3 regions of the Mesorhizobium sp. XAP4 genome follow, and region 1 is predicted to be linked to each of the others. Evidence: riboswitches for the same ligand, from Rfam matches in the RefSeq annotation. Region 1 holds a riboswitch; each other region holds the start of a gene.
What was found. Region 1 has a riboswitch for cobalamin ahead of P3C39_RS04835 (DUF1636 family protein). Riboswitches for the same ligand answer to the same signal wherever they lie in the genome.
Positions count from the first base shown of each region.

Region 2: another riboswitch for cobalamin. It lies ahead of bluB (5,6-dimethylbenzimidazole synthase); the one in region 1 lies ahead of P3C39_RS04835 (DUF1636 family protein).
Region 3: another riboswitch for cobalamin. It lies ahead of P3C39_RS26275 (ABC transporter ATP-binding protein); the one in region 1 lies ahead of P3C39_RS04835 (DUF1636 family protein).

Region 1 covers NZ_JARIXW010000001.1:962,918-970,059, forward strand. Annotated here, with positions in the region: gene cobN (cobaltochelatase subunit CobN) at 1-1,704, opposite strand, end outside; gene cobW (cobalamin biosynthesis protein CobW) at 1,723-2,760, opposite strand; gene P3C39_RS04835 (DUF1636 family protein) at 2,763-3,191, opposite strand; cobalamin riboswitch at 3,230-3,434, opposite strand; gene P3C39_RS04840 (winged helix-turn-helix domain-containing protein) at 3,465-4,664, opposite strand; gene P3C39_RS04845 (NADH-quinone oxidoreductase subunit A) at 4,997-5,362, shown strand; gene P3C39_RS04850 (NADH-quinone oxidoreductase subunit B) at 5,353-5,934, shown strand; gene P3C39_RS04855 (NADH-quinone oxidoreductase subunit C) at 5,939-6,541, shown strand; gene P3C39_RS04860 (NADH-quinone oxidoreductase subunit D) at 6,542-7,142, shown strand, end outside.
Region 2 covers NZ_JARIXW010000003.1:415,256-422,397, reverse strand. Annotated here, with positions in the region: gene P3C39_RS15475 (hypothetical protein) at 1-233, opposite strand, end outside; gene dxs (1-deoxy-D-xylulose-5-phosphate synthase) at 382-2,295, opposite strand; gene P3C39_RS15465 (pirin family protein) at 2,438-3,358, opposite strand; gene P3C39_RS15460 (DUF2277 domain-containing protein) at 3,398-3,664, opposite strand; gene P3C39_RS15455 (exodeoxyribonuclease VII small subunit) at 3,775-4,026, opposite strand; gene P3C39_RS15450 (histone deacetylase family protein) at 4,030-4,956, opposite strand; cobalamin riboswitch at 5,079-5,259, shown strand; partial or broken gene bluB (5,6-dimethylbenzimidazole synthase) at 5,262-5,987, shown strand; gene P3C39_RS15440 (hypothetical protein) at 6,110-7,093, opposite strand.
Region 3 covers NZ_JARIXW010000007.1:6,352-13,493, reverse strand. Annotated here, with positions in the region: gene P3C39_RS26300 (hypothetical protein) at 1-329, shown strand, start outside; gene P3C39_RS26295 (lysophospholipid acyltransferase family protein) at 326-988, shown strand; gene P3C39_RS26290 (phosphatidate cytidylyltransferase) at 988-1,923, shown strand; gene P3C39_RS26285 (iron ABC transporter permease) at 1,949-2,935, opposite strand; gene P3C39_RS26280 (ABC transporter substrate-binding protein) at 2,965-3,912, opposite strand; gene P3C39_RS26275 (ABC transporter ATP-binding protein) at 3,962-4,750, opposite strand; cobalamin riboswitch at 4,915-5,122, opposite strand; gene P3C39_RS26270 (AraC family transcriptional regulator) at 5,358-6,191, shown strand; gene P3C39_RS26265 (alanine racemase) at 6,197-7,142, opposite strand, start outside.

The DNA of each region.
Region 1 (7,142 bases):
CAGCCATTCAAGCGTGCCATGGGCGCCGACATGGACCAGCGCGTGAACGCCGAGCGACTTGCGCAGCCAGAGGCCGAAGGCGATCAGCGCATGGCGCGGGGGCAGCGTCGGGTCGTGGTAGTCGGCGCGGCGGTCGACGGAGCAGCCGCGGTCGGGGGCGAGGGCGATGGTGACGTTGCCGAAGGTGGCGGCGCGGAAGGGGAAACGTGCAGTGGTCGGTCGCGAAGGTTGGCGCGAGGCGCCCCCCTCCGGTAGAACAGAGGGGGGCGCCTCGCGCAAACCTGTCTCGTCTTCTGCCTTCCCCCAAGCAGCCTCGACTGCAGCAATTGCACCTGTCGGCAATTCCGTCGAAAGAGCGAGATAATCGTCCAGCCCCAACCCGTCGGCACTCCGCTCAAGCAAATCCAGCAACCCACGCGGCGTCTGCGGAATCCCCTCAATCACATAGCCCTGCTCCTTCAGGTCATGCAGCATGGCGAGCACGCTGGACGGCACGTCGAGGCCGACGGCATAGCCGGTTCGACCAGGAGCGCTAGGGTAATCCGGGATTAGGATGGCCAGCTTGCGCCCGGCGCGGGGTGTCTCCTGCAACTTGATGAAGGCCGCGACGCGGTCAGCGACCTGCGCCACGCGATCCGGTTCCGGCCGGTTGGCGAAGGCGCGGTGGCCGAGTGCGGGATCGGTCTCGGTCTCGCCCTTGAAGGAAATGGCGCCGGCGAGGACGCGGCCGTCGAGTTCGGGCAGCACGACATGCATGGCGAGGTCGGCGGGTGCCAGGCCACGCTGGTTGTTTTGCCAGATGTCGCGGCGGGTGGTGGCGACGATGACCTGGAAGACAGGCACGCCGGCGCGGTCGAATAGCGTTTCGATGCCGGGTTCGGCGCCTGAGGCGAAAGCGGTCGCGGTGATGATGGCGGCGGGCTTCAGCGCCGTCAGTGCTGTTTCCACGAAGGCGAGGGAGGTTGGGTCCTTGAGGCTGGAGACGAAGATCGGGACTGGGTCGATGCCGCGCTGCCGCAGCGCTTCAACAAGCGCATCGATGGGCGCGACATCGGCGGCCAGCAGCATCGAGCGATAGAACAGGATGGGGATGATAGGAGCGTTGACGTTGTAAGCGCCAGCATTCGATAAGTCCCGCTTCTCCACAACTCCACTTCCAGGCACGTAAAAACCAGCTTTCGGCACCACCACCGGGCCGATAACTTCCGCATCCGACCCCGCCAGCCGCGCCAATTTCCGCACCAGTGCGCTCATATTCGCCGGGCCGCCCTCGCGGAAATAGTCGAGCAGGCCGTCCAACTCCTCGCGCGGCAGCGTCGAGGCTTCGATCAGGCGCAGATCCTCGTCGCGGCATTCGCCGGGCAGCAGCGCCAGTTTTATGCCGCGTTCGCGGGCGGTCGAGGCAAGCTGGTCGCAGCCGTAGCGCCACCAGTCGTAGCCGCCGAGGATGCGCACGAGGATGATCTTGGCATGGCGGGCGACGCTGTCGACCCAGAGGTCGACGGACATGGGATGGCGCAGGTCGCGCAGTGCGGCCAGCCGCATCGAGGGCAGGCGGTCGGCATCGGTCCTCCACGCCGCCGCCAGTCCGGCGAGGTCGCTGTCGGTGAAGGACAGCGCCACGATATCCGCCGGCGTCTGCCGCAGATCGACCGGCTCGGCGAGGTCGTCGAGCGAGGCGGATGTCGTGGTGAGGATGTGCATCGCGACCCGTGTCCGAAATCAGCCGGCGAGTATACGCTCGATCGCCGGGCGGTTCAGCCCCTTCAGGCCGATGACGACGAGGCGCGAACGGCGGTCATCCTCAGCGGTCCAGGCACGGTCATAGTAATGATTGACGCGCGGTCCGACGGCCTGCAGCAACAGCCGCATCGGCTTGCCGCCGACCTCGACGAAGCCTTTTACGCGCAGCACGTTCTCTTCTTCGGCGACGGTGGCGACGCGCTTTGCCAGCTCGTCCGGATTGGCGATCGAGGCAATGTCGACGATGAACGTGTCGAAGTCGTCATGCTCGTGGTCGAAGGCGCCGTCATGATGGGATTTGCGGTTCTCGATGTCGTCCTCGACGGCGAGACCGAGCCCGAGCAGCACCGAGGGATCGACCTTGCCATGCGACGTCGGCACGATCTTCACCGCGCGGGCGGAGTGTTCGCCAATGATGGCATTGGCGCGGGCGGTGCCGGCGGCGTCCATCAGGTCGCTCTTCGACAGGATGATCAGGTCGGCGCAGGCGATCTGGTCCTCGAACAGTTCTTCCACCGGATCGTCGTGGTCGAGCGTCTCGTCCCCGGCGCGCTGCGCCTGGAGGGCCTCCATGTCGTTGGCGACGCGGCCTTCGGCCAATGCCGGTCCGTCGACCACGGCGATGACGCCATCGACGGTCACCCGGCTTTTCACGCTCGGCCACTGAAAGGCCTGGACCAGCGGCTTGGGCAATGCCAGGCCCGAGGTTTCGATCAGGATATGGTCGACCTTCGGCGTCAGCGACAGGATTTGGTCGAGCGCCGGGACGAAATCATCGGCGACGGTGCAGCAGATACAGCCATTGGCCAGTTCGACGATGTTTTCCTCGGGGCAGGTGTCGATACCGCATCCCTTGAGGATCTCGCCATCGATGCCGATGTCGCCGAATTCGTTGACGATGATGGCGATGCGCTTGCCGCCGGCGTTTTCCAGGAGATGGCGGACCAGCGTCGTCTTGCCGGCGCCGAGGAAGCCAGTGACGACGGTGCAGGGAACGCGGGATACGGAAGTGGTCATGGTCAATCCTTCAGCATGTCGATGGGTGGAATGCGGGCCACGAGGCCGCGCTTGAGGCTATCGGGGCGGCCACGCCACGGGATCAGGCCATCTTTCGAGGTGGCGAAGAGCTTTGCGCCTGTCACGAGGTCGGCGCCGCTGGTCGCGGTCAGGTCGCCGAAGACATAGCTCCAGCAACCGTCGCGCAGGATCGCGGCGCTGAGGCGCCGCTTGCAATTGCCAAGGCATTCGACGCTGCGGATGCGGATATCGTCGCCAGCGGCGGCGCGGCGCGTGTCGTCCGTCAGCAACTCGCCGGCGCGGGGATGAGCGTCGGAGCCGGTCTCATTGCGGCAGGAGCCGCAGACGATGATGGTGACGCCGGCCAAGGCATCATCATGGCCGGACGAAATATCCGCTGTGCCAGCCGAAAAACTGCTGTCGTGGTCCAAAGATCGGGCTCCTTGCCCGGAAACCCGCCGGGCGATCGGATTCTACAGTCGCAGACGGCAGGTCTCCTGGCTCGCGCGTCATCGCCTTGGGTAGCCGCCTTCCCGGGAACTCCCAGTGGCTTTCGGCCTTGGCTCTTCGCTTACAGTTGCGGGGACAGCCGCGGATTTGGGATTTTGCCCCGCACCGCATTCCCTCTTAGCCCTTGCCGTTGCGGGCAAGGGACCATCTGGAACCGGATTTAGGCTTTTGCGGGCGGCGGTGTCAACGCGAGCTTACGACACGGCTATGTCGGCCAGCGCCGGCCCCAAATCCCCGGCAGGCGTCACTTCGATGCGTTCGAGCCCGAGCCAACCTTGCATCTGCTTCAATTCCTCGAACAGCTCCGCAGCAGTTTCAGGCGGCGCACCGGGCTCCGCATAGGCTGCATGGACGCGCAGTATGCTGGCCGGGCGATCTGCCTTGAGGTCGATGCGCGCCACGATCCGGTCGCCGAGCAGGAACGGCAGGACATAATAGCCATACTGCCGCTTGTCGGCCGGTGTGTAGATCTCGATGCGGTAGTGGAAATCGAACAGCCGCTCGGTGCGCGAGCGCTCGAAGACGACCGGATCGAAGGGTGCCAGCAAGGCGCGGGCCTCGACTTTGCGCGGCAGACGGGCGTCCCGGTGAAGATAGGCCGGCTTGTCCCAGCCTTCGACACGCACCGGCAGCAACTCGCCCGTTTCAACCAGTTCCTCCAACCGGCCTTTCATATCGGCCGGCGACAGGCGGAAATAGTCGCGCAAATCGCTTGAAGTCGCCACGCCGTGGGCGCGGGCGGAAATGCGCAGCAATTCGCGGTGCGCGTCCTCAGGCGTCGGCACCGGCAGATCGAGGATCGCCTGCGGCAGCACGCGCTCGGGCAGGTCATAGAAGCGCTCGAAACCGCGGCGGTGCGCCGTGGTGATGCGGCCGGCCCAGAACAGCCATTCGAAGGCGTGTTTGGCATGGCTCCAGCCCCACCAGCCGCCCGAACCTTTCTGGCCCTCCAGCGCGGAAGCGGCGATCGGGCCGCGCTCGGCGACCTCGCGGTAGATCTCTTCGATGTAGGCGGCGTGTTCGCGGCCCCATTTGGCGAGACCCAGATACATTTCCTCGCCCCGCTCGGCGCGCTGCATGCGCCAGCGCATCAGCGGGTATGTCTCGACCGGCAGGAAGGAGGCCTCGTGCGCCCAATATTCGAAAACCATGCGCTTGCGCGTCACGGCCGCGTTGTCGAGCAGAGCGAGCGGGTAGGGGCCAAGGCGCGAATAGAGCGGCATATAATGAGCGCGCACCACCGCGCTGACGGAATCGATCTGCAACAGGCCGGTGCGGGAGAGCGTGCGGGCAAAATGCCGGCGGTCGGGCGTGCCGGTCGGGCGAGGATCGAGGAACCCTTGGGCGGCAAGGGCGATGCGCCGGGCCATCGGGAGCGAGATCTTTTCCTTCATGCAGGTATCACTTTGAAGTGTTTTGACCGAGGGTCGAATGGCTGATTCCAACCCAATGCTAGCAGGGTTTTGGCAGCATTCATGTCAGGAGAGAAAAGTGGAGTAAAAAGCGAAGGAAATCAAACAGGAGCGGATCGGACCAGTTTGCCGCGATATGCCGTCCAGGTCGATGTTTTGAACAAGGTTTGACTTGCTTCGCTGGAAGTGCTGCGCTAACCCTCGCCGCGTTGCAGCATAGGCCCTTAAAACGGTTCAGCGGTTAAACTGTCACGCTTCCGCATTAGGGTCCGGTGCTGTAATCAACGTGGATTGGCGCCAACGGAAAGCCGAGCATGAACGCACTCTTGAGCTCATACCTGCCCATCGTCCTGTTCATAGGCGTGGCGCTGGTTGTCGGCCTGGCGCTGCTGGCCGCGCCCTTCCTGGTGGCCTACCGCAATCCCGATCCCGAAAAGCTTTCCGCCTACGAGTGCGGTTTCAACTCGTTCGACGACGCCCGCATGAAGTTCGACATCCGTTTCTACCTGGTGTCGATCCTGTTCATCATCTTCGACCTGGAAGTAGCCTTCCTGTTTCCGTGGGCGGTGTCGTTTTCGAAGATCGGAATGCTCGGTTTCTGGTCGATGATGGTTTTTTTGGCGGTGCTGACCATCGGCTTTGCCTATGAATGGAAAAAAGGAGCGCTGGAATGGGATTGAACGACAGTTCAGGCACCCTCGTCGCGCCGAAGCCCAAGGGCATCATCGATCCCAACACCGGCAGGCCGGTGGGGGAGGACGATCCCTTCTTCCTCGAGATCAACAACGAGTTGGCCGACAAGGGCTTTCTGGTCACTTCGACCGAGGCGCTCATCACCTGGGCGCGCAGCGGGTCGCTGATGTTCATGACGTTCGGCCTCGCCTGCTGCGCGGTCGAGATGATCCACACCTCGATGCCGCGCTATGATTCGGAGCGGTTCGGTGTCGCGCCACGCGCGTCTCCGCGCCAGTCCGACATCATGATCGTCGCCGGCACGCTGACCAACAAGATGGCGCCGGCGCTGCGCAAGGTCTACGACCAGATGCCGGAGCCGCGCTACGTCATCTCGATGGGCTCCTGCGCCAATGGCGGCGGCTATTACCACTACTCCTATTCGGTGGTGCGCGGCTGCGACCGCATCGTGCCGGTCGACATCTATGTGCCCGGCTGCCCGCCGAGCGCCGAAGCGCTGCTCTACGGCATTCTTCTCTTGCAGAAGAAGATCCGCCGCACCGGCACGATCGAACGGTAAATCCATGACCGCATCCCTGAGCGAACTGTCGACCTATCTCGGCGAGAAGCTGATCGGCCGCGTGAACGAGGCTGATATCGCCTATGGCGAACTCACCGTCCATGTCGAGCCGCGCGATCTGGTCGAGGTGATGACCTTCCTGCGCGACGATGCGCGCTGCCAGTTCATCTCGATCATCGATGTCTGCGGCGCCGACTATCCGTCGCGGGCCAAGCGTTTCGACGTCGTCTATCACCTGTTGTCGCCGAAGCAGAATGTGCGCGTCCGCGTCAAGGTGCAGGCCGACGAGGAAACCATGGTGCCGTCGATCACCGGCGTCTATCCCGGCGCCGACTGGTTCGAGCGCGAGACCTACGATCTCTACGGCGTTTTGTTCTCCGGCCATCCCGACCTGCGCCGCCTGCTGACCGACTATGGCTTCGAAGGCCATCCCTTGCGCAAGGATTTCCCGCTGACCGGCTTCGTCGAGGTGCGCTACGACGACGAGGCCAAGCGCGTTATCTATGAGCCGGTCGAGCTCAAGCAGGAATTCCGCAATTTCGATTTTCTGTCCCCGTGGGAAGGTACGGATTACGTGCTGCCGGGTGACGAGAAGGCAAAGCAGTAAATGGCTGAAACCTCCGTCCGCAACTTCAACATCAATTTCGGCCCGCAACACCCCGCGGCGCACGGCGTTTTGCGCCTTGTGCTGGAGCTGGACGGCGAAGTCGTCGATCGCGTCGATCCGCATATCGGACTGCTGCATCGCGGTACCGAAAAGCTGATCGAAGCCAAAACCTATCTGCAGGCGGTACCCTATCTCGACCGGCTCGACTATTGCGCGCCGATGAACCAGGAACATGCCTTTGCGCTGGCCGCCGAGCGTCTGCTCGGCATCGAGGTGCCGAAGCGTGGCCAGGTGATCCGCGTTCTCTACAGCGAGATCGGCCGCATCATGTCGCACATCCTCAATGTGACGACGCAGGCGATGGACGTCGGTGCGCTGACGCCGCCGCTGTGGGGCTTCGTCGAACGCGAAAAGCTGATGGTGTTCTATGAGCGCGCCTCCGGTTCGCGCATGCATGCCGCTTATTTTCGGCCCGGCGGCGTCCATCAGGACCTGCCGCGTCAGCTGGTCGAGGACATCGGCAAGTGGATCGACCCGTTCCTGAAGTCGATCGACGACCTCGACCGGCTGCTGACCGGCAACCGCATCTTCAAGCAGCGCA
Region 2 (7,142 bases), on a different contig from region 1:
CCGATGCTTGCTCGGCGTGAAGGCTCGATGGCAAGCGCAGGTGCGGGAACGGGGGCCGGCAGAACCACCAGTTGCGGCACCTGCTTGAAGGAAAAGCCGCCGCGGATGTCGCCCATCTTGCCGGCGACGATGCCCATGGCCGCCTTTTCGAGGCTGCGATCATAGCGCGTTTCGGCTGTGGCCGGCGCGACGATGACGGCGCAAAGCGCTGCGCCGCACAGAAGCGTTTTCATTGTTGCTGTCTCCCTGCCTGATCACGATCTAGCAGGGCGCCGTTGAAAAACGGCCAAGAGACACGGTAAGCAAAGCGCCAAACGGCAGCGTAAACAACGCGTTAAGAACGTTGGCCGGCAAACTGATTCAAGTCACTGAGACTTTGATTCAGGCGCGCTGGGCGCGAACCGTATGCCCGAGCGCGACGAACACGGTGCGCACGATGCCGGCAGCATCGAGCCCGGCATCGGCATACATCTTTTCCGGCTTCGCGTGGTCGGTAAACACGTCGGGCAGCACCAGCGGGCGCACCTTCAGGCCGCTTTCCAGCAGGCCTTCATGGGCGAGGAACTGCAGCACATGGCTGGCGAAGCCGCCGACGGCGCCCTCCTCCACCGTCACCAGAACCTCATGCGAGCGGGCCAGCCGCCGGATCAGATCCTCGTCGAGCGGCTTGGCGAAACGGGCGTCGGCGACCGTGGTGGAAAGCCCGGCAGCCCCTAGCTCCTCGGCGGCGATCAGGCAATCCTGCAGCCGTGTGCCGAAGGACAGCAATGCTACCTTGGTGCCCTCCCTGACGATGCGGCCCTTGCCGATTTCGAGCACGGAGCCACGCTCCGGCATGTCGACGCCAACGCCATTGCCGCGCGGATAGCGAAAGGCGATCGGGCCGTCATCATAGCTTGCCGCGGTGCGTACCATGTGGCGCAGCTCCGCCTCGTCGGCCGCCGCCATCACCACGAAGCCCGGCAGTGTCGCCAGGAAGGTGGTGTCGAAGGCGCCGCAATGGGTGGCGCCATCGGCGCCGACGAAGCCGGCGCGGTCGATGGGAAAGCGCACCGGTAATTTCTGGATGGCGACGTCGTGGACGACCTGGTCGTAGGCGCGCTGCAGGAAGGTGGAATAGATGGCCGCGAACGGCTTGTAGCCTTCGGTGGCGAGGCCGGCGGCGAAGGTCACCGCGTGCTGTTCGGCGATGCCGACATCGAAGGTCCTCGACGGGAACGCTTCGCCGAACAGGTCGAGGCCGGTACCGCTCGGCATGGCTGCGGTGACGGCGACGATGCGGTCGTCCTCGCGGCCCTCCTGGACCAGGCTTTCGGCGAACACCTTGGTGTAGGCCGGTGCGTTGGCCGGCGCCTTGGCCTGCGCGCCGGTGATGACGTCGAACTTGTTGACGCCGTGATATTTGTCGGCGGCGGCTTCCGCCGGCGCATAGCCCTTGCCCTTCTGGGTGACGACATGGATGAGCACCGGGCCTTCGCCATTGTCTCGGACATTTTTCAGGACCGGGATCAGATGCTCCAGATTGTGGCCGTCGATCGGGCCGATGTGATAGAAGCCGAGTTCCTCGAACAGCGTGCCGCCGGTGACGTAGCCGCGTGCATGCTCGACCGCCCTTGTGATCGCACGATCCGCACGCTTGCCGAGATAAGACGTCAGTTTTTTGCCGAAATCGCGCAGGCCGATATAGGCCTTGCCGGAGGCCAGCCGCGCCAGATAGGCGCTCATGGCGCCGGTTGGCGGCGCGATCGACATGTCGTTGTCGTTGAGAATGACGATCAGCCGTGCATCGAGCGCGCCGGCATTGTTCATCGCCTCGTAGGCCATGCCGGCAGACATGGCGCCGTCGCCGATGACGGCGATGACATTGTTGCGGCCGCCGGAGAGATCGCGGGCCGCGGCCATGCCGAGGCCGGCCGATATCGATGTCGAGGAGTGGGCAGCGCCGAAGGGATCGTACTCGCTCTCGGCGCGGCGGGTGAAGCCGGATAGGCCGCCTTCCTGGCGCAGCGTGCGGATACGGTCGCGGCGGCCGGTCAGGATCTTGTGCGGATAGGCCTGGTGGCCGACATCCCAGATCAGCCGATCATCGGGGGTGTTGAAGACATAGTGCAGCGCCACTGTCAGCTCGACCACGCCAAGGCCGGCGCCCAGATGACCACCCGTGCGGGATACCGCGTCGACCAGCTCGGCGCGAAGCTCGGACGCCAGTTGCGGCAGCTCACTCTCGGCAAGCATGCGCAGGTCGGCCGGGATGCGGGCCTTGTCGAGAAGCGGCGTATGCGGCGTTGCGTTCACGGTGCTCAGGCTTTCGGTTGATGGGCGAAATAGGCCGCCGGCCGGCGAAAGTAAATGCGTGTCAGTGACGCGGATCAGACTGTGGTCTTTTGCTTCTATGCAGGTCGTTTCCCCAAAACCGGGCCACTTTGGGCGACAGGCATCAGCTTTCCGGCAGCGGAATGAACTCTTCCTCGTCTCCTGGAACGATGTCGAAGCGGCCTGTCTTCCATTCCTCTTTCGCCTGTTCGATACGCTCTTTCGACGACGAGACGAAATTCCACCAGATGTAACGCTTCGAACCAAGAGAGGCGCCGCCGAACAGCATGAAATGCGCCCCGGTCTGCGACGACACGACGATCTCGTCACCGGGACGGAACACCAGCAGCCGTTCGGCTGGGAACACATCGCCCGAAATCGAGACCTCGCCTTCCAGCGTGTAAATGGCGCGCTCTTCCGCATCGGCAGGGATTTTCACGCTGGCGCCGGGCGCCAGGCGCAGGTCGGCGTAGAGCGTCTCCGAATCGGCCCTGACCGGGGACCGTAATCCTTGGAAATCGCCGATGATGAGGCGCCCGTTGACGCCTTCGGCATCAATCTCGGGAAGCCTGACCGCTCCTGTGTTCTCGAACACAGGAGCCACCTCTTCCTTGTCGTCCGGCAGCGCCAGCCATGTCTGCAGGCCGGATACCGACATCGGCGCGCCACGCAGTTCCTCCGGCGTACGCTCCGAATGGACGATGCCGCGGCCGGCGGTCATCAAATTCACGTCGCCGGGCTGAATGACCATTTCGGTGCCGAGGGAGTCGCGGTGCCGGATCTTGCCGTCGAACAGATAGGTGACCGTCGACAGTCCGATATGCGGATGCGGACGGACGTCCAGCGCCTGGCCGGCCCGCAGGATCGCGGGACCCATGCGGTCGAAGAAGATGAACGGACCGACCAACCGCCTTTTTGCCGTTGGCAGGGCACGGCGCACCTGAAAACCACCGATGTCCTTGGCGTTCGGAACGACCATCAATTCGATCTGATCGCTGGCGAACGCATCGCCCACCTCAGGGTCTTTCCCGGGGAAGAAGCTCATGGACTCTCCTTGTCGGTGGTCGAAGGCCGCCTGGCCGCATCAGGCAAAGCGGATGGCCGCCTTTGCCCGCAGCTTGGCCGCCACCTCTTCGCGATTGCGCGGATGCTGATGGGTTTCCAGGGAATCGAGCAGTTCGCGCGCCGAGGCCGCGATGGCGTCGACGGCATGATCGAAGGCGTGCTGGTTCTGCTTCGAGGGTCGCGTCGTTCCGCTCAGCTTGCGGACGAACTGAAGGGCCGCGTCGCGCACCTCGTCATTGGTTGCCGGCGGATCAAAATTGAACAGGGTCTTGATGTTTCTGCACATCGCTTCCGTATCTCCTCTTGTCCTTGAGCTGTTTCAATCGCAACGAGTTATAGCCTCGATCATGATCATGTCCAAAAACCGGTGAGGCGAGGCCATCGTTCGGACCGGCCTCAATCTGCGTCGAGCGGCTCCGTTCCAACCGGCTTGCCGTCGCGCGACAGCCTGATCTTCTCGACCTTGTCCTCGGCGGCCTTCAGCAGCCGGTCGCAATGCGCCTTCAGCGCCTCGCCACGTTCATAGATCCTGATCGACTGGTCGAGCGGCACGTCGCCACGCTCCAGATCATCGACGATCTTCTCCAGCGCATCGAGTGCCTGCTCGAAGCTCATCGCCTTGACGTCTTCGTTGGTCTCACCAGCCATCATTCATCCTTTCATCAGTCGCCCGACATGGGCGGCGACCGAAAATGCCAATCCCTGCAGATCGTAGCCGCCCTCGAGCAGGCTTACGAGCCGGTTGCCGCTGTGGCGTGCCGCGCGCTGCATCAACTGGCCGGTCGCCCAGTCGAAATCATCCTCGGTCAGATTGATCTCGGCCAGCGGATCGCGGTGGTGCGCGTCGAACCCAGCCGAAATGATGATCAGGTCGGGCGCGAAATTGTCGAGCGCGGGCAGGACGCGCGACAGGAAGGCATCGCGAAATACTTCGCTGCCGGTCTGCGGCGCCAGCGGTGCGTTGACGATGTTGCCGGCGCCCGTTTCGGTCTTCGCTCCGGTGCCGGGATAAAGCGGCATCTGGTGTGTCGAGCAATAGAGCACCGAGGGATCGTCCCAGAAAATATCCTGCGTGCCATTGCCGTGATGCACGTCCCAGTCGACGATGGCAACGCGCTCGACACCGTGTTTCTTCTGCGCATAACGCGCCGCGATCGCCGCCGTGTTGAACAGGCAGAAGCCCATGGCCGTGGTCTTTTCGGCATGATGGCCGGGCGGCCGGGCGGCGACGAAGACGTTGTCGGCGCGGCCCGAAAAGACATCATCGACGGCGGCGTTGGCGGCGCCGATCGCGGTGATCGCCGCTTGCCAGCTCTTCGGACTGGCAGTGGTGTCGGCATCGATGCGGGCAATGCCTTCGTCGGGAATGGCGGCGCGCACGCGGGCGACGAAATCGGCGGGATGCGCGTAGAGGATGGTGGCCTCGTCGCCTTCCGGCGCCTGGATACGATCGAGCCCGGCAAAGGCTTCCTCATCGAGCACGCGCTCGATGGCGCGCAAGCGGTCGGGCCGCTCGGGATGTCCGGGCGGCGTGAGATGCTCGAGGAAGATCGGATGCGTGTAGAGACGGGTGGTCATCGTCCTAATCTAGTGACCCGGATCGACAAAGGCCATGCACGGGCGGCCGATGACTGGGGAAAATCGCGCCTGCGTCCATTCGCGTCGCCGCGGGCATTGGCCTCGCCGGCGCTTCGGCGTAAGGTCCCTGGGTACTGCCTGGTGCCCGCCGCAAGCGGGAGAATCGGGAACACGGTTGAATTCCGTGGCGTGCCCAACGCTGTGAGGGGGACCGCGCCGGTAAATGCCACTGTCGATGACGGGAAGGCACCGGACGCGGGTTGATCCCAAGCCAGAAGACCGGCCTGGCAGGCATCGTCATCCGCATGGTCGGGCGGATGGCATCAGAGCGACGTGCGTCCATTTGGACGCACAAAGTACGCTCTGACCGTTTTGAATCTGCAATCGCAAGGGGACAAGCGATGCCGGAACATATGACCGCTGCCATTGACGATGGATTCGACCAGAATGCGCGCGATGCGGTCTATCGCGCCATGTTCACGCGGCGCGACGTGCGCAGCCATTTCCTGCCCACCGCGATCGATGACGACGTGCTGGCGCGGCTGCTGCTTGCCGCTCATCATGCGCCATCGGTCGGCTTCATGCAGCCATGGAATTTCATTGTCATTCGTGACATCGAGCGACGCGAAAGGGTGCGCGACCTGTTCCTGGCCGCGCGCGAGCAGGAACTGCCGGCGATCGAGGCGGAAAAACAGGCGCTGTACCGCAAGCTCAAGCTGGAAGGCATCTGCGAAAGCGCGCTCAACATCTGCATCACTTGCGACCGGCAGCGCTCGAAAGGTTCGCCGCTGGGACGCTGGCACAATCCGGAGATGGATCTCTACAGCACCGTCTGCGCGGTGCAGAATTTCTGGCTGGCCGCGCGTGCCGAGGGCGTTGGCGTCGGCTGGGTGAGCATCATCGAGGCTGAGGCGCTGAAGCGGCTGTTGGCCATTCCGGATCACGTAACGCCAATCGCCTATCTCTGCGTCGGCCGTGTTTCCGAGTTCGCTTCCAAACCGGACCTTGAAACGCATGGTTGGGGACGGCGGCTGCCGCTGCCGGAACTGATCATGAGCGAGACGTTTTCCGGGCAAGGCGAGACACAGCTCAAGTCCACCGTGGCGCGCCTCAACACCGTTTCTGCCTCACCAGACACCATCTGCCCGGCCGATCAGGGTGTGGCGCCGGCCGTACCCCAGCGCGAACCGCCGAAGGAGGCGAGCGCCTTGTCCTTGAGCTCCCTGAACTTCGACGACGCCTCGGCCAGCCGGGCGTCCCAGGCCGGATCCGGCACCTGGCCCGCGATGGTCTTGAAATAGACCTGCATCAGGCAAGCGATGGCGAAAGGCTCGATGAAGGCCGCCTTGAACGCCCAGGCGAAGACGATGGCGAGCACGAAAGCCCAGCCGGCGAGCTGGCCAGGCATCAGGAACAGAATCGCACCAGCAGGCGCCAGCATCATCAGAAAGATGACGAACGAAACGCCCCACATGATGACCGCCAGCCAGACGGCGTTCTTGACCATGACCTTGCCGTTCTGGGCATAGAGCACGACGCCTTGGCGCGCCGTCTCGAAGGGTGAGGCTGAATTGATGCGGATGTTGTAGCCGAGGATGATCTCGTCGACATAGGTCAGCGACAGGCGGATCACCGTGTTGATGAAGGAGACCAGGCCGCTCAGGCCCGGTATAGGCAGGAAGGCGGCGATGCCGCCGAGCAGGCCGGTGATGGCGCGGATGGCACCCTTGACGAGTTGGTCGACGACGAAAAGGATGTTGGCCTCGGCAAAACGCTGGGTCACGATATCCCTGGCGTAGGCGATCTGGTCCTGACCGCCGGGAATGTCGCGGCCGTCGATCAGATGAACCATGACGGCGATGTGGCCGGCCTTGACGATATAGAGGATGTATTCGCGGATCCAGTAGACCGCGATCGAGACGATGCCAAACCCGACCACGCCGCCCCACAGGGCAAAGGACATGGGCCCGTCGGGATCGGTGGAGATATGGCCGACGCCATAGCCGACCGAGGCTCCGGTGCCGCTCGCCATGATGTAGGCCAGCGTGATGCCGAAATAGACGATCATACGAAAGACGATGAACGGCCAGGTCCGCATCATGATGGACACCGACCGGCCGATCTCGAAATCCCACATGTGCCCCGAATCTCCGCCTCAGAGATGGTGGAAGAGGATGAACTCAACC
Region 3 (7,142 bases), on a different contig from region 1:
CGTCGGCGCGCGGTGCCTTCGAGACCTTGCCCGCGGCCATCGCTTTGTCGATCGCCGCCGCGAGCGCGGTTGCGGTGCTGGCGCTGTCGGCATTGCTGGCATTCGACGCGCTGCTGTTCCGACTGATGGCGAGCCATGACGACGAAGCTTCCGGCGGTGCCGCGGTAGATGACATGTTGGCGCGCATGCGCCTGAAACCGGCTCCGTTCGCGACACGCTTGCTCGATGACCGCATGGCCGGCACAAGCCGCTTGCTGTTCAAGCAGCGCGCTGCCCTGGCTCTGTTCGCCGCAGCGCTTCTGGCGGCAGGGTTTTGGGCGCCGCGATGAACAAGCTTTCGCTCAAGACCTTCACCTTGCTGCAGACGGTAACCTCCGTCGGCCTGTCGGCTCTGGCCCGGATGGTGACCGGGGTGCGGCCGATCTGGAACGGCAGCCTGCCCTCCGAGCGGCAGCGCATCTATTTCGCCAATCACACCAGCCATGGCGACTTCATCCTTTTGTCGGCCTGTCTCAGCGAAAGGGAGCGCGCGATCACCCATGCTGTTGCCGCAGGCGAATATTGGGGGAAGTCGCGGCTGCGCCGCTTCATCGCGCAGGACATGTTGTCGTCCGTGCTCATCAACCGGCAATGGACGAGACCTGAGGAAAACCCCATCGAGATCATGCTGTCGGTTCTCGACCAAGGGCACTCGCTTATCCTGTTTCCCGAGGGCACCCGCAACATGACAGACGAGCCGCTGCTGGCGTTCCGCTCCGGGCTCTACAATCTGTCGACGGCGCGGCCTGAGGTCGAGCTGATCCCGTGCTGGATCGAGAACATGTCGCGCGTGCTGCCCAAGGGCCAGTTCCTGCCGGTGCCGCTGCTGTGCCGCGTCGTTTTCGGCGCGCCTGTCGCGGTTGGCCCGGGCGAAGAACGCCGCGCCTTTCTCGAGCGCGCCCACGCCGCGCTTCTGGCGCTCAACCCGCGTCCCGAGCGAGACGATTGATGCGCCACGAGATCTCCATCCTGATCATCGGCCTGCTGGCGGTTTTGACCACCGCCAGCATCGTCGCCACCATCCTTTCGGCGCGAGCGCCGAAGCCGCTGAGCTCGACGCTTGTCAATCTCACGCAGCGCATCAACGCCTGGTGGGTGATGGTGGCGCTGATGACGGTCGCCTTCTTCTTCGGCCGTTACGGGATGACCATCCTGTTTGCGCTGATTTCCTTCGCCGCGCTGCGCGAATTCGTGACGCTGACGCATACGCGCCGCAGCGACCATTGGGTGCTGCTCGGCATGTTCGGCATCATCATCCCGTTTCAGTACTGGCTGGTGTGGACCGCCTGGTATGGGCTCTTCGTCATCTTCATTCCGGTCTACTGCTTCCTCTTGATGCCGGCCATCACGGCGCTGCATGGCGACACCGAACGCTTCCTCGAGCGGATCGCCGCGCAGCAATGGGCGGTGATGATCTCGGTCTATTGCGTCAGCCACGTCCCCGCCCTGCTGACACTCGACGTGCCAGGCTTCGAAGGCCGCACCTTGCTGCTGATCGCCTTCCTGATCATCGTCGTGCAAGGCAGCGACGTGCTGCAGTACATCTTCGGCAAGCTGTTTGGTAAACACCGGTTTTCGCCGAACGTCTCGCCGTCGAAAACCTGGGAAGGGCTGATCGGCGGATTGGTGTCGGCGAGCCTGCTCGGCGCGCTGTTGTCGTTCGTGACGCCCTTCTCGCCGCTGCAGGCGGCAGCCGTGGCTTTCGTCGCCTGCTCGATGGGATTCCTAGGCGGGCTGGTCGCCTCGGCCATCAAGCGCGACCAGGGCGTCAAGGACTGGGGCCATCTCATCGAAGGCCATGGCGGCATGATGGACCGCACCGACAGCCTGGTCTTCGCCGCCCCGGTGTTCTTCCACATCGTGCGCTATTTCTGGACCGTGTGATCCGGCGACCGGTTGCCAAACGCGCTCAAAGCCGGTTGCGGATCAGCATGGTGACGACGAAGAACGCACCGACCGAGCTGGTGATGATGCCGATCGGCAGTTCCTGCGGCGGCAGCAGCGTTCGGGCCAGAAGATCGCTGGCCAGCAAAAGCACCGCGCCGAAGACGGCGCAGCTGGCAACCAGGCGCAGATGCAAGGGGCCTGCCAGCGGCCGCGACAGATGCGGGATCATCAGCCCGACGAAGCCGATGACCCCGGCGACAGAGACCAGGATCGCCGTCGAGAAGGCGGCGACGAGAAACGTCATTCGGCGCATGCGCGCCACTGGCACGCCAAGGCTTTCGGCGGCGTTTTCGCCGGCCAGGAAGGCATCGAGCCGGCGGTGGTTCCACAGCGCGTAAGCCAGAATGGTGCCCGCACCCAGCGCGCCCAACCAGATATTGTCCCAGCGCGCCAGGCCAAGGCCGCCCATCGTCCAGAACAACACGGAGTGGGCGGCGCGCTGGTCGCCGGCAAAGACCAGGTAGTTGGTCAAGGCGGTGAACATGAAGGACACGGCAAGGCCGGCGAGGATCAGCCGCTCCGGCCCTTGGCCCCTCACCCGCGCGACCAGCAGCAGGACGACGCCGGCGGCCAATATGCCGCCGGTGAAGGCCGCGACCGGCAACGTCCAGATGCCAAAGCTGTCGCCGAAGACGGTGATGACGGAAACAGCACCGGCGGCGGCGCCCGACGACAGGCCGAACAGGAACGGATCGGCGAGATCGTTGCGGGTCACTGTCTGCAGCAGCGCGCCGACGACGCCGAGGCCCGCGCCGACGCAGATGGCCAGGATCGTGCGCGGCAGCCGCAGATCGACGACGATCTTGCCGACCGGCCCGGACACGTCGTGCCCGCCTAAGCCGATTGCGCGGCCAAGCGCTGCTACAACGTCGGCCAGCGGGATCAGCGTCGAGCCATAGGCGATCGACAGCAGAGCGAGAGCGGCGATCGCCGCCGCTCCCGCCAGCATGGCCAACGCAAATGCCGGATGGCGCAAGCTCAAAATGCTTCCGGGTGCATGGCCTTGGCGATCTTGTCGATCGCTTCGATGTTGGCGGGTCCAGGCGTCAGCTCGGCGTAGCGGAGGGCAACGAAGCGCTCGTTCTTGACCGCGTCGGTCTCCTTCATGGCCGGATGCGCCTTCAGGAAGTCGAGCAGCTTCCTGTAGCCGCCACCGTCCTGGTAATCGAGCAGGATGAGGAATTGCGGATTGCGCGACGCCACCGTTTCCCAATCCGTGTTGCCCCAGCTGGTGTCCATGTCAGCCATGATGTTGTCGCCGCCGGCGGCAGTGATCATGGCGCTGGGGATGGCGAACTTGCCTGCGGTGAACGGCTTGTCCTCGCCGGAATCGTAGAGGAACACCCGCGTGCCCTTGGCGCTGCCGACCTTGGCGGTGATGTCGGCGAGCTGCGCCTTCCAGCCAGAGACAAGCTTTTCCGCCTCTGTCTCCTTGCCGAAGATCTTGCCCAGCTTTTCGACGTCGCCGTAGAGCAGGTCCATCGAGGCGGCGGGGCGCCTCTTGTCGAGATGGACGCAGCTTTCCGCCAGAACCAGCGTCTTGATGCCGTGCGGGGCAAGCGTGTCGGGCGTCACCTCGCCACCCGGCTTCATGCCGTAGTACCAGCCGGCGAAGAAGAAATCCGGCTCCACGGCCACGAGGTTTTCGAGCGTCGGATATTTCGGCGCCAGCTCCGGGATCGAACCCTGCTCTGCCTTGAATTCGGGACCGACCTTGTACCATCCGGTGATGCCGGTCAGGCCGACGATTGACGGCTGCAATTTCAGCGCGAAAGCCATCTCGGCCATGTTCAGATCATGGATGACAGCGCGCTTCGGCGGCGCGTCGAAGGTCAGCGGCTTGCCGCAGCTGTCGACGGTTACCGGGAAGGCGAAGGCGGTCGAGGTCAGCAGCGAGACGGCAAGCGAAAAAGCGAGGCGTTTCACGGGTATGCTCCTTGTGGGTGGGATCGGGTCGACTATGGAACGGCTTCAATCACGACGGCGGCGCGGCACGGTTCGGAACCTCGAACACCGTCAACTCTCGATCCTCGGTCGGATGGCGCAGGCGCAGCACATCGATGCCGAAAATCTCGCGGATCAGCTGTTGGGCCAGCGCTTCGCGCGGTGCGGCGAGCGCTTGCAGGCGGGCATGATTCATCACCGCAACCCTGGTGGCGAAGGGTGCTACCAGCGCCAGATCGTGCAGCACCGCGATCACCGTCATCTCGAAGCCTGCCACGAGGTCGAGCAGTTCGCCGCGGGCGCGCGGGTCCAGATGGTTGGTCGGTTCGTCGAGGAACAGGATTTTGGGCTGCTGGGCGATGGCGCGCGCCAGTTGGGCGCGCTGGCGCTCGCCGCCCGACAGCGAGCCGACGGTGCGGCCAAGCAGCGGCAGCAGGCCGGTCCGGCGCAGCGCATTGACGACAATGTCGCGTTCCTCGCTCCTGCGCCTCAGTCCGGCGTGCGGGACCCGGCCAAGCTCGACATAATCGATCACCGCCAGCCGCGGATCGGGCTGGTCGGTCTGGCCGACAACGGCGATATGCAACGCCCGCTCGGCGGCCGAAATCCTGTCCAGCCCGCGTCCGCCAAGCTTCACCTCGCCGGAACTTGGCCGCAGCATGCCCGACAGCATGCGCAGCAGCGTCGTCTTGCCGGCGCCGTTGGGACCGATGATGGCAAGGCGATCGCCAGCGGCCACCGAGAAGCTGACCGCCTGGACCAGATTCCGCCCATTCGCCATGGCACAGAGGTCATGGGCTTCGAGAAGCGCTGCGCTCATCGGCTGCAGCCCGCCGGATTGCGGGGACGGCAAAGCGTGCGCATGGTGATGCGATGATCGATGGAGCCGTCCAACTTTCCGTCACTTTCCAAAACTGGCGACGGAAGGAAGCTGGCGAACCGGCCGACAAGGCCGGGATTCGCGTTTCCTCCCGGCACACCCCGTCCGGTCAACTCAGTGATGGCAGGTCTCCTGGCTCGCGGGTCGTTGCGCCATCCTGCCTTCCCAGCCTTGCCGGCCAGTGGCATTCACGGATTTTGCTCGCCGCTTACAGTTGCGGGGGCAGCCACGGCCTCGACCTGAACAGGCCTCACCGTGTTCCCTTTTCACCCCTCGCCTTTCGGCTCGGGGACCATCACCACTTCAGCGTAGATTTCCACCAAACGCTTCGCAATGGATTTCTCGGACGAAGTGGTGGGCCAGCTAAGGGAAACAGGCATTGCACGCTCATTTTATGTAATAACATAACATTCTTAGGAGATGACGCGGCCCGCTGTCAAGCGAAAGCCCATGGGATCGGCGCAGATTGCACGGAATGCGCAATTTCGATCAAACTGGCCGCGCCAGGAAACGCCAAGATGATCCGGCCAATGCGAAAAGGAGCCCCATGAACCCGACCGAGAAAGCGCTGTGGTTCGTCGAGAGCCATCTGCCGGAGGCGATCTCGCTTGACGATGTCGCGCAAAGCAGCGGCGTGTCGCGTTTTCATGTGACGCGCGCCTTCGGCGCCGCAACCGGCCGCTCGGTGATGGGTTACATGCGCTCACGCCGGCTGACCGAGGCGGCGCGCAAGCTGGCCGGCGGAGCGCCCGACATCCTCGTCGTCGCGCTCGACGCCGGCTACAACTCGCATGAGGCGTTCACCCGTGCCTTCCGCGATCAGTTCGGCACCACGCCGGAACTGGTGCGCGCGCAAGGCTCGACCAACAACCTCGACCTCGTGGAGCCGATCCTGATGGACCAGTCCCTCCTCACCAATCTCGAACCACCGCGCTTCGAGACCAGCCGGCCGTTCCTGATCGCCGGCCTCGGCGAACGCTACAGCTGTGAAACCAGCGCCGGGATTCCGATGCAGTGGCAGCGTTTTGCACCCTTTATCGGCAACATCCCCGGCGAGATCTCAGGCGTTTTCTACGGCGTGTGCCTTAATGGCGACGACGCGGGCAATTTCGACTATGTCGTCGGCGTCGAAGTGTCCGGCTTTGCGGATCTGCCGAAGGACTTCTATCGGGTGCGGGTGCCGGCGCAGAAATATGCGGTGTTCTCGCACCGCGAGCACATCTCATCCATCCGCCGGACGATCAACACGATCTGGAACAGCTGGCTGCCCGCCTCCGGTCACGAAATCGCGGATGCACCGGAATTCGAGCGCTATGGACCGGAGTTCGATGCCCACAGCGGCAATGGCGGCCTGGAGATCTGGGTACCGGTGAAGGCGTAGCTCGATCACGCCATCGGCAGCGCCGGCCAGCGATCGATGACCTTTCCGCCGGAAAACACGGCGATCGACCCGAATTGCTGCAGCACGGCCTCGCTCTGCGTCGGCCTTAGAAACGCGTAGTCGCCTGGCCTTGCGGTCGCATCGGCGGGCAAGCCCATGAATTGCTGGTTGGAGGACAGGCCGAGCAGGCCGTTCGTCTTCATGCCTTGGGGGAAGACCGGCTCGGCCATCCACTTGCCGCCATAGAGATAGCAGCCCTTGCGCGGAAACCGGCCGAGCGCCTGCAGCAGGCGGGTGACGGCCGGCGGGCCAGGCAGCATCGGCTCGACCACTTTCAGGATCGGCGTGGCGATGAAAGCCGCCGGCTGGAAGCCGTCGAGGCCTGGCGTATCGAAGTCGCTGGGCAGCACGAAGGCCGAGCCCATCGACACTTCATTGGCCGCGCCGCCACGATGAAGCAGCGCGGTCTTGCTGCCGCCGATGTTGAGGATACGGCGCTGGTCGGCGCCGAGACAGGCGACGAACGCCGCAGCCTGCGCCGACGCCTCCGCCAATGCCTTTGCCGGTCCGCCGAAAAGGCCGGGAATGAGCGGTGCATGCGCCTCGTAGGCCATGACGCCTTCGCAATGCAGCCGGGCCGGCAACGCGCTCAACGCCTTCGACAAGGCCGCGGGATCAGCAAAGCCGCCGCGATGCAGCCCGACATCGATCTCGAAAGCGATGCGCAGGCCGATGCCGAGTTCGTCAGCGAGAGCACCGTATTCCGCCAGTCTCTCCTCGCTGTCGATCAGCCAGCAGACACGCGACCAGTCGGCATCACCCTTCACCAGCGCAGCCCTTGCCGCACCGATCGGCATCGGCTTGCCGTAGAGCAGATCGGCATCCGGAAACGCCTTCAGCACCGCCTCGCTGATCGGCGGGTGGAAGGTCATGAAGCGCTCATGGCGAAGC